Regions from separate parts of the Leptolyngbya iicbica LK genome, predicted to be linked through region 3. Evidence: predicted binding sites of a transcription regulator. Region 3 holds the regulator's gene; each other region holds the start of a gene.
What was found. Region 3 encodes NtcA, which controls nitrogen genes in cyanobacteria. Its sites were predicted from a motif close to TTTGTANNNNNNNNTACAAA; they were not measured.

Region 1 (3,283 bases), on a different contig from region 3:
GCCCCAACCTGACCCGGCGCATTTAACGCGATCGCGGCTAAATCCGCTCTCGTTTTGTGCCCACCGTGCGCTACTGTCAATCAACGCTAAACTCGGGAAGCATGACGGGTATGGGGGTTGGAAGATGAATGCGCAATTAACGGGTGGCAAATTGCTGACGCTGTTGCAGCTATCGAGTCCGGCGTTGCCCATCGGGGCTTACAGCTATTCCGAAGGCGTCGAAACCCTAGCAACTCAGGGCACAATCGCCACCAGCGCCGATCTCCTGCACTGGCTCACCCAAGAACTTAGCAGCGGCAGCATTCGCCTCGAAACCGCCATCCTGCGTTGGAGCTACGTTGCTGCCAGCCAGGCCCAGTTTGAGGCAGTGGACCGCTGGAATCAATGGTTGTCAGCATTGCGCGAAACGGCAGAAATGCGATCGCAAAGCTGGCAAATGGGACGATCGCTGCTGCGCTTGTTTGCCGATTTGGAACCGGAATTGACGCGACAGTTGCCCGACCTCGCGCGCCAGGGCAACTGTAATTTTGCAATCGCCTACAGTCTGGTGGCTCAGGCTTGGCAAATTCCGTTAGAGGCAGCCGCGATCGCCTTCCTCCACAGTTGGGCTGCGAATCTCATCAGCGCCGCCGTCCGCGCCGTACCCCTGGGCCAAACCCAAGGGCAACGCCTCCTCCAGCAGTTAACGAAACCGATTCAGACTGCACAGGCAGACATTGCCACCATGACTGAGGCCGATCTCATGGCCTGCAATTGGGGCGTTTCCCTCGCGAGTATGCAGCACGAGGGACTATACAGCCGACTGTTTCGCAGTTAGCAGCCTGCCTTCGCCCACATAGTCCGGTTGGGTTCAGCCAGTTATTACGAAAATGTCTGTCCTGACAGTTTGCCAAACGGCAGTCGTTATAATGCCTGCCAACCCTATTTGCTCTTTCAAAATTGAGGATAATTTCGTGACGAAACCGTTTCGGGTCGGGGTAGCTGGCCCCGTGGGCTCTGGCAAAACTGCACTGATCGATGCGCTCTGCAAAGCCATGCGCGACGAATTTAACCTTGCGGTGGTGACCAACGACATCTACACCCAAGAAGACGCCCAGTTTTTGGTCCGCAGCGAGGCGTTGGAGCGCGATCGCATCATCGGCGTCGAAACCGGCGGCTGCCCCCACTCGGCCATTCGCGATGACGCCTCGATCAATTTAGAAGCGATCGATCGCCTGGTGGAGCAGTTTGACCCCGATATCGTATTTGTCGAAAGTGGTGGCGACAACCTCGCTGCCACCTTTAGCCCTGAACTGGTGGAGATGACCCTGTATGTGATTGATGTCTCGGCGGGAGATAAAATTCCGCGCAAGGGAGGGCCGGGGATCATGAAATCAGACGTGTTAATCATCAACAAAATTGATCTTGCCCCCTACGTCGGGGCCGATTTGGAAGTCATGCGACACGACGCCCAAAAGATGCGCGGCGATCGCCCCTTCATTTTCGCCAACCTAAAAACCCGCGAAGGCCTCAACACCGTCATTGACCTGATTCGCCATCAGCAAAAACTCGGCCCCAGTCCGGCAGTGGCTAGCGCAGCTCAGGAGTTTGCCCACGTGCACTCTCACGGTCATTCACATTCCCATAGCCATTGAGCAAGCAGCGACGAGCGATCGCCCATACACAGCCTCCAAGGGCACAAAATCCCCTTAAATTCTTCTTAACCCTGGGCAAAAAACAGCATTTTGTATCGTGGACTACATTTAAGTATTTACCCTGACTTTAGTATCACCATGCAATTACTGTGGCGAAGCATAACGGTTTGGCATCCGCCGCTGGTTAGATCTGGAGATGGAGTGACTCTGTATTGAGAACTCTCCGGGGCTAAGCTCACAGTCACTTTGCTACGGTTAAGCAACTTTTTGAGTCAGGAGCGACGGCACGAATGACAAATCGATTTGGAAGACGGAAGTTTCTCATATACGGATCCGCCACCATGGGCACAGCAATGCTGCTCAAGGCTTGTGGAGCCCCCTCCGACACCACAACTGAGGAAGCTCCCGCCGAAGGCGGCGAAGAAACCGCAGCCGCAGGCGGTGATGGCGAAACCATTAAGGTCGGCATTTTGCACTCCCTGAGCGGCACCATGGCGATTAGTGAAACGACCGTGGTGGATGCAGAAAAGCTGGCTATCAAAGAAATCAACGCGGCTGGCGGTGTGCTCGGCAAGCAGATCGAATATGTCGAAGAAGACGGCGCCTCTGACTGGCCGACATTCGCTGAAAAAGCGGAAAAGCTGATCGACCAAGACCAAGTGGTTACGGTCTTTGGCTGCTGGACATCGGCGAGCCGCAAAGCGGTACTACCCGTGTTTGAATCGAAGCAACATCAGCTTTGGTACCCGGTGCAGTACGAAGGCCAGGAATGTTCTCAGAACATCTTCTACACCGGGGCTGCCCCCAACCAGCAAATTGAGCCTGCGGTGGACTGGCTCCTGGAAAACAAAGGCACCGACTTCTTCTTGGTCGGGTCTGACTACGTCTTCCCCCGGACGGCGAACACCATCATCAAAGAGCAGCTGGCCGCGAAAGGTGGCAACACCCTCGGTGAAGACTATCTGCCCTTGGGCAACACCGAAGTTACCCCCATCATCACCAAGATCAAAGCCGCAATGCCCGAAGGTGGGGTGATTTTCAACAGCTTGAACGGTGACAGCAACGTCGCCTTCTTTAAGCAGTTACAGGGCGCGGGCATGACGCCGGATATGTATCCGGTCATGTCTGTCAGTGTGGCGGAAGAAGAAGTCCGCCAAATCGGCCCTGAGTTCTTGGTGGGCCACTACGCCGCTTGGAACTACTTCCAAACTGTGGAGTCCCCCGAAAACGAGAAGTGGGTGGCTGACTTCAAGGCAGAGTATGGTGACGATCGCGTGACCAACGACCCCATGGAAGCGGCTTACATCATGGTTTATCTGTGGAAGCAGGCGGTCGAAGCGGCTGGCACCACGGATATCCCTGCAGTGCGCGAAGCGGCTTATGGTCAAGAATTTGCGGCGCCTGAAGGGCCTGTGACCATGAACCCCAACCACCACATCTCGAAGACGGTGCGGATTGGCCAGGTGCGCGACGACGGTCTATTTGACATCGTCTCTTCGACCGATGGCCCCATCGATCCGGTGCCCTGGAACCAGTACGTGCCCGAAACTAAGGGCTTTGCTTGTGACTGGTCTGATCCTGAAAAGGGTGGCAAGTACGAAGTTGAAGGCGCATAACTAGCCACTTTGAGCGGTATGTAACCTGAAGTA
Region 2 (3,283 bases), on a different contig from region 3:
AAAGACTTGTCGTAAATTCCCGCTTCGGCATCTTGCCAATCGGTTTCAATCAGCGCTTGACGACGGCGGTCAATGTCGGCCAAAAATTCCGGGGTGATGGATTTCAGCTCAAATTTAATGTTGGGACGCAGCCATAATCGCAGTTGAGTCGCGATCGCTTTATGGCCCAAGCCAAAGTAATTTTTACCCTCTTGAAAGGCTTGATAGGCCAGCTTAGTCAAAGTGTCAGGCATTGGCAGCAACGCAGAATTGGAGTCAAAAACAGAACGAATATTATGAATTGTAACGAATACACCTTGCCGCTACCGAAGCGAGAATATTTTTCTTCCCAAAAAAGAAAAGGCCGCCCGCAGGCGACCTTTTAACCACAGATTCACAGAGGGAGTTGAACGCTCTGTTGCAACTTAGATTGCGACCTTAGCAATCGTAGTAGAGAGACAACTCGTAGGGATGAGGCCGCAACCGCATGGGGTTAACCTCATTATCGAGCTTGTACTCAATCCAGTTTTGGATGAAGTCTTCAGTAAAGACACCACCGGAGATCAAGAACTCGTGATCTTCCTCAAGCGCTTTCAACGCATCCAACAAAGAACCAGGCGTTGAAGGAATCTTCGCCAGTTCTTCAGGGCTGAGGTCATAGATGTCCACATCGAGGGGATCACCGGGATCAATCTGGTTCTTAATGCCGTCAATACCGGCACAAAGCATGGCAGCAAAGGCCAAGTAGGGGTTGGAGGTTGCATCAGGGCAACGAAACTCCAGACGCTTTGCTTTCGGGTTATCCCCAGAGAGCGGAATCCGCACCGAAGCCGAGCGGTTGCCCTGAGAATAAGCCAGGTTCACCGGAGCCTCAAAACCAGGCACCAAACGCTTGTAAGAGTTGGTCGTCGGGTTTGTGAAAGCGAGCAATGCCGGGGCGTGCTTCAGAATGCCGCCGATGTACCACAGAGCAGTTTGGCTCAAGCCCGCGTACTTATCACCGGCCATCATGGGCTGCCCATCTTTCCAGATGGACTGGTGAGTGTGCATCCCAGAACCGTTGTCATTGAACAAAGGCTTGGGCATGAAGGTGACCGTCTTGCCGTACTTCTTGGCGACGTTCTTGATGCAGTACTTGTAGATCATCAACCAGTCAGCCGCTTGAATCAGCTCACCAAACTTGATCCCCAGTTCACACTGTCCACCTGTCGCTACTTCGTGGTGATGCTTCTCAATGGGTACACCTAAGCTGGCCATGGTCAGCAGCATTTCGCTGCGCATGTCTTGGGAAGTATCAGTCGGCGCAACAGGGAAGTAACCTTCTTTGTAACGAGGCTTGTAACCCAGGTTGCCGCCTTCTTCCTCACGGCCCGTGTTCCAGCGACCTTCAACGCTATCGACGTAGTAATAAGCGGAATGCTCGTTTTGGTCGAAGCGAACGTCATCAAAAATGAAGAACTCAGCTTCTGGACCAAAGAAAGCAGTATCACCAATGCCACTCGATTTGAGGTAGTCGATCGCCTTAGTTGCCACCGCCCGAGGACAACGCTCATACAGCGCCCCAGTCCGCGGCTCCTTGATGGTGCAGATCATGCTCAAGGTCGGTTCCGCATAGAAGGGATCGATCCAAGCGGTGTCTGGATCGGGCACCATCATCATGTCGGACTCGTTAATGGCTTTCCACCCCCGAATACTGGAACCGTCGAAAGCGACGCCATCGGTGAAGCTATCAGCATCAATCTGGCTGACGTGTAGGGTCAAGTGCTGCCAGATGCCCGGCAAATCGATAAATTTCAGGTCGACTAATTGGATATTTTCATCCTGAATTTTTTTCAAGATGTCTTCAGCGGTCGCCATGTATTACTCCTTATACTGTCTAAGTCCGCAAGGGCAACTCGTATTCATTGGCTAGTACAGTAGACACCACGTTTTAAGAAGCGGCAAGGACTGCTGATTGCACAATGCAGTCACTGTTGATCCTCTCAATGGCCAATGCACTTAAATTTCTAAGATGTCCGCGAACCAAGCCTTAAGTTGTCTGACTCATCCTATGGATAGGGATTCGCGTCTTTTGTATCAGTTTTTACGAAAGCTGAAACCCATTGCTCAGACGAATATTCAATTGCCGCTTTCGGCTTGCATTGACTGGCAAGCCGCACCCATTTGCCGCCAACACACCGGCAAATAAAGCCTTGACACACTCATTTTTGTAGAAGGTTCCCCTTGCTGTCGAGCAGCCGCATATTGCGAAATGTATCTGAATGTAACAATCACCTGGGGGTTTCTTCGTCTTTCTCATTGGAGTCACCTGCGCTCTCAGGTCGCGTGATAGACTGGCTTCTGGATTGCTCAAGAGTCGATGAGCCAAGCTTTTCGGTGATTTTTAGCTGAGTGGTTCAAGGGAAATTTTTTTCCTGAAAATGCTGGTTTAGATTTGGCATTTTTTCTCATACGCGCGATCGCAATTCCGGTGCGACTGGGCTGGAATTTTTAAGACTGATTGGGAGAAGAACGTACATGCGGGATGCCGTAACGACATTAATCCGAAATTACGATTCGAGAGGCCGCTATTTGGATCAACTGGCCCTCGATTCTCTGAAAGGCTATTTTGATACTGGCTTGGCGCGGGTGCAGGTGGCGACCATGATCAGCGCTAAAGCCGCTGAAATTGTGAAAGCAGCCGCGAGTCAACTGTTTGAGACCGTGCCGGAACTGATTCGCCCCGGTGGCAATGCGTATACCACTCGTCGGTATGCTGCCTGTCTGCGCGATATGGACTACTACTTGCGCTATAGCAGCTACGCGCTGGTTGCCGGCAACGAAAATGTGCTGGATGAGCGGGTGCTGCAAGGTCTGCGCGAAACTTACAACTCCCTGGGGGTGCCCATTGCGCCCACGGTGGTCGGCATTCAAATCATGAAAGATATGGTCAAGGCCAAGGCAGCAGAAGCGGGGATGGAAGATACCAGCTTTGTTGACCAGCCGTTTGACCATATTCTGCGCGAGCTCAGCGAAGTGAGCGTTTAATTCGATTTTTACTATTCCACTTGAGAAACTGGAATGTGGGGTGCCTAACGGTGCCCCTTTTTTTTGCTGATTGATTCGCCGAGGGCTGCATGGTTTACGCTGCCGGTCTGGATTTTGGAACATCTGGCGCTCGCTTAGTGGTCATGGATGAGGCCCAGCGGCTGCTCACCGAGGTGCGAGTTGAGTTTGCGGAGACTGACCGATCGTGGGATGTGACGTGGTTGCAGGCGCTAGAGGCGTTGTTGAGGCAGGTAGAGCCGGGGGTGCGATCGCAACT
Region 3 (3,283 bases):
TCCGCATTTCTTGCAAAAAGGCGATCAAGGCATCTGTCCGTCCGTCGGCGACCTGCAAGGTATCGCCCACAATGCCGTCTTGACGGGCACGAAATTGGAGTGACGCAATTAGTAGGTTTAGCTTTTCGACTAACTCTTGATTGGTCAAATTCCGGGGATCAACACTGACCATCGCGAGGCGCTGTCCCGGTTCGTAGATGAGTTCATTCACTGCGGCGTCGATAAAGACCTGGACGCAAGGGCCACCATCAGCAACGACGCAAGGCTCGCCAATAATATAGTTAGCCGACGAAAGCACCCGCACCACATAAGACTGGCCATCGCTGATGCGCTGCACAAGGCGATCAACGTCTTGGGTGGGAATCAGCAAGACCGGATCATCGCGATCGATGCCTGGGGCAATTTCTTCGATGGCGGAGCGGTTGGCCTGCCGCAACAGTTGATCAACGGCGCGGCGAGCTTCTACTTCGTCGTTGACTCTTAACAGCACTGAGACGAGAGGTTCGTTGCGACCGACGGCGACGCTGCCCCGAAAAAGGCCCTGATATTGTTGTTCCAACAATGCAACATTTTCTTGTAGTTCGGCCTGTTGACTTTGCAGTTCTCGAAGGCGGGCTTCGCGCTGGGCAATGTCTTGGTCACGTTCGGCAATGAGGCGATCGCGCTCGGCAATGCGCTCTTGGACTGTGGCCTGCTGCTGCAATAGGTCGGCCCGCTCGGTCTGTAACCGCTGAATTTCATTTTGGAGTTGAGCCGATTGCTGGGAAACCTCTCCCAGTTCCGATTGGAGCGATGATAATCGCGATCGCGACTGCTGGAGTTCGCTCTGGGTTGTTTGTTGCTGCTCGACCGCCTGTTGCAAGGACCGATTAATTTTGGCGAGTTCCTGCTGGGCCGCTGTTTGTTCGGCGCGGGCATCGGTGAGAGCAGACTCAATGTCGGCCTTGGCGGTTTCTGCTTCGCCTAGTTCTGCCTCAGCCTGCAAGAGGTCCTCTTGAATGCGCTCTAGCTCAAAGACCCCGGTGCGGAGTTGCTGACTCACACCAAAGAGCAAAGCCAAGGTCGAGGCGGAAATGACGCCGCCCGTCAAAATACTGACCACAGTCGCCGTCTGGCGCGGGCGCAGGTTAAATAGGCTCAACCGCGCCTTGCCAACGCGCATGCCAATGCGATCGCCTAGCGTGGCAATTACGCCGCCTAGAATCAAGACTGCTAATACTAGAACGTAGCCTGTGGCCATGCGCCCGTTACCTGCGATTCATGACCACTCTACTGCAACGCTTTCCAATCAGGTGAACTGCTGACTGAGATTCACCGGGTCATGCACGGTAATCTTCTTTTTATGGATGGCAATCATGCCTTCTTGGCGGAGATCGCCTAGCAAGCGAGTGACGGTGACTCGGGTAGACCCGATCGCCTCAGCGATCGCCTGGTGCGATAATTTCAGGTCAATGGTGATGCCATCGGAACTAGGAATGCCAAAGTCGCGGCACAAAATCAGGAGAAAACTGACTAACCGAGAGCCCATATCGCGATGAGCTAAGGTTTCGATCATCATCTCGGTCTGCAAAATGCGCGATGACAACCCTTTCAGCATTACCATGGCGAGTTCCGGATTTTCGGCGAGCGCGGGCTGCACTTGATCAATCGGTAAAGACAACAACTCGACTGGCGTGAACGCTACCGCATGGTAAAAGCGATCAGACCGCTCACCCGTAATCAGGGATAGCACCCCGAAGACGCTATTCTCTCGCAGCAAAGCGACCGTGATTTCTTCGCCGATTTCGTAAACTCGCGAGAGCTTCACCGCCCCTTTCATCAAAAAATAGACGCGCTCCGCGGGATCACCGGGAAAAAAGATTGTCTTGCCGCGCTCGTAGGTTTCCACGACTGGCGGAAACGCGCCGCCTGCGAGTTGGCGAAACGCATTGGCTAAGGGCTTGTCCTGCGCTGCTATCATCTTGAGTCCACTTTTGTCTGCTGGAACCAAACATCACGATAGCCACATCTTACTGAAATCCACGAAAACGCCTATCAATTGAGACATCATTGCGTGGTCTTTGGGCCTTTAAGAAATGCAAACCGCAATGCATTAACCGTCTATTAATGCGACTTATGAGAAGACCTTTTGTATCTAACGATACTTGGAGTCGACAAAACTGCCGAAAATCTTAGGAGTGGCAGGGCAAAGGGCGCGATCGCGGCTTTGAGCTCACTGGATTTTTTGTAGCAAAGGTGTCAATTTTTTCCTGAACATGGTTTTGGGCTCGGATGGCGATCGCTGCCGGACAAAGCCTTCAAAGTCTTCTCCAGCAATTGTTTCATTGATTCATTTCAAATCCCGACAAAAATGGTCGGGTATGTTTGACCCGTGTTTTTTAGCCGTGATACTATCCGCGAAGTTCAGTTGAAACAGTCCTGTTGCTGCAGCTGCTACCAATTCATTCCGCGAGAGAGCACAGAAAACGATGACCCAGGCCATTGAACAGCCCAAAACTTTATCGACCGGCGCTGCCTTAGGCGCAACTTTTTCGGCACTGCGCTGTCGAGAGTGTGGCGAAACCTATGAACTCGGTGCCAAGCACGTTTGCGAAGATGTTTGCTTTGGTCCCTTAGAGGTGGTTTACGACTACGACCTGATTCGTCAGCGGGTGAGTCGCGCCAGTATTGAAGCGGGGCCGAAATCAATTTGGCGCTACAAAGATTTTTTGCCGGTGGCCTCCGACAATCCCATCGATGTCGGTACGGGGATGACTCCCCTACTCAAAGCCGATCGCCTCGCGCGGCGTTTAGGGTTGAGGTCTCTCTACATTAAAAACGACGCGGTCAACATGCCGACCTTGAGTTTTAAGGATCGGGTGGTGTCGATCGCCCTCAGCCGTGCCCGTGAACTGGGCTTCTCTACCGTCTCTTGTGCAAGCACGGGTAACCTGGCGAACTCCACAGCAGCGATCGCGGCCCATGCTGGACTCGACTGCTGCGTCTTCATCCCCGCTGATTTGGAAGCCGGTAAAGTCCTCGGTACGTTGATTTACAACCCCACCGTGATGGCGGTGAAAGGCAACTACGACCAGGTCAACCGCCTCTGCTCTGAGGTCGCGAATACTCAGGGTTGGGGATTTGTGAACATTAACCTGCGTCCCTACTACTCCGAAGGGTCGAAAACCCTGGGCTATGAAGTTGTGGAGCAACTCGGCTGGCAACTGCCTGACCACATTGTTGCGCCGTTGGCCTCGGGTTCCCTGTTTACCAAGATCTACAAGGGCTTCCAAGAGTTTGTGAA

Region 1: a site for NtcA is predicted at 1,724-1,743, ahead of urtA (urea ABC transporter substrate-binding protein). Genes of this name have one in related genera too.
Region 2: a site for NtcA is predicted at 2,050-2,069, ahead of glnA (type I glutamate--ammonia ligase). Genes of this name have one in related genera too.

The regions. Positions count from the first base shown of each region.
Region 1 is NZ_QVFV01000001.1:447,977-451,259, forward strand. It holds gene DYY88_RS01835 (PHP domain-containing protein) at 1-26, shown strand, start outside; gene DYY88_RS01840 (urease accessory protein UreF) at 125-817, shown strand; gene ureG (urease accessory protein UreG) at 954-1,634, shown strand; gene urtA (urea ABC transporter substrate-binding protein) at 1,976-3,250, shown strand.
Region 2 is NZ_QVFV01000001.1:810,001-813,283, forward strand. It holds gene DYY88_RS03505 (class I SAM-dependent methyltransferase) at 1-233, opposite strand, end outside; gene glnA (type I glutamate--ammonia ligase) at 418-1,836, opposite strand; gene apcB (allophycocyanin subunit beta) at 2,497-3,006, shown strand; gene DYY88_RS03520 (FGGY-family carbohydrate kinase) at 3,096-3,283, shown strand, end outside.
Region 3 is NZ_QVFV01000002.1:1,376,396-1,379,678, reverse strand. It holds gene DYY88_RS13100 (DUF3084 family protein) at 1-1,240, opposite strand, end outside; gene ntcA (global nitrogen regulator NtcA) at 1,289-1,960, opposite strand; gene thrC (threonine synthase) at 2,469-3,283, shown strand, end outside.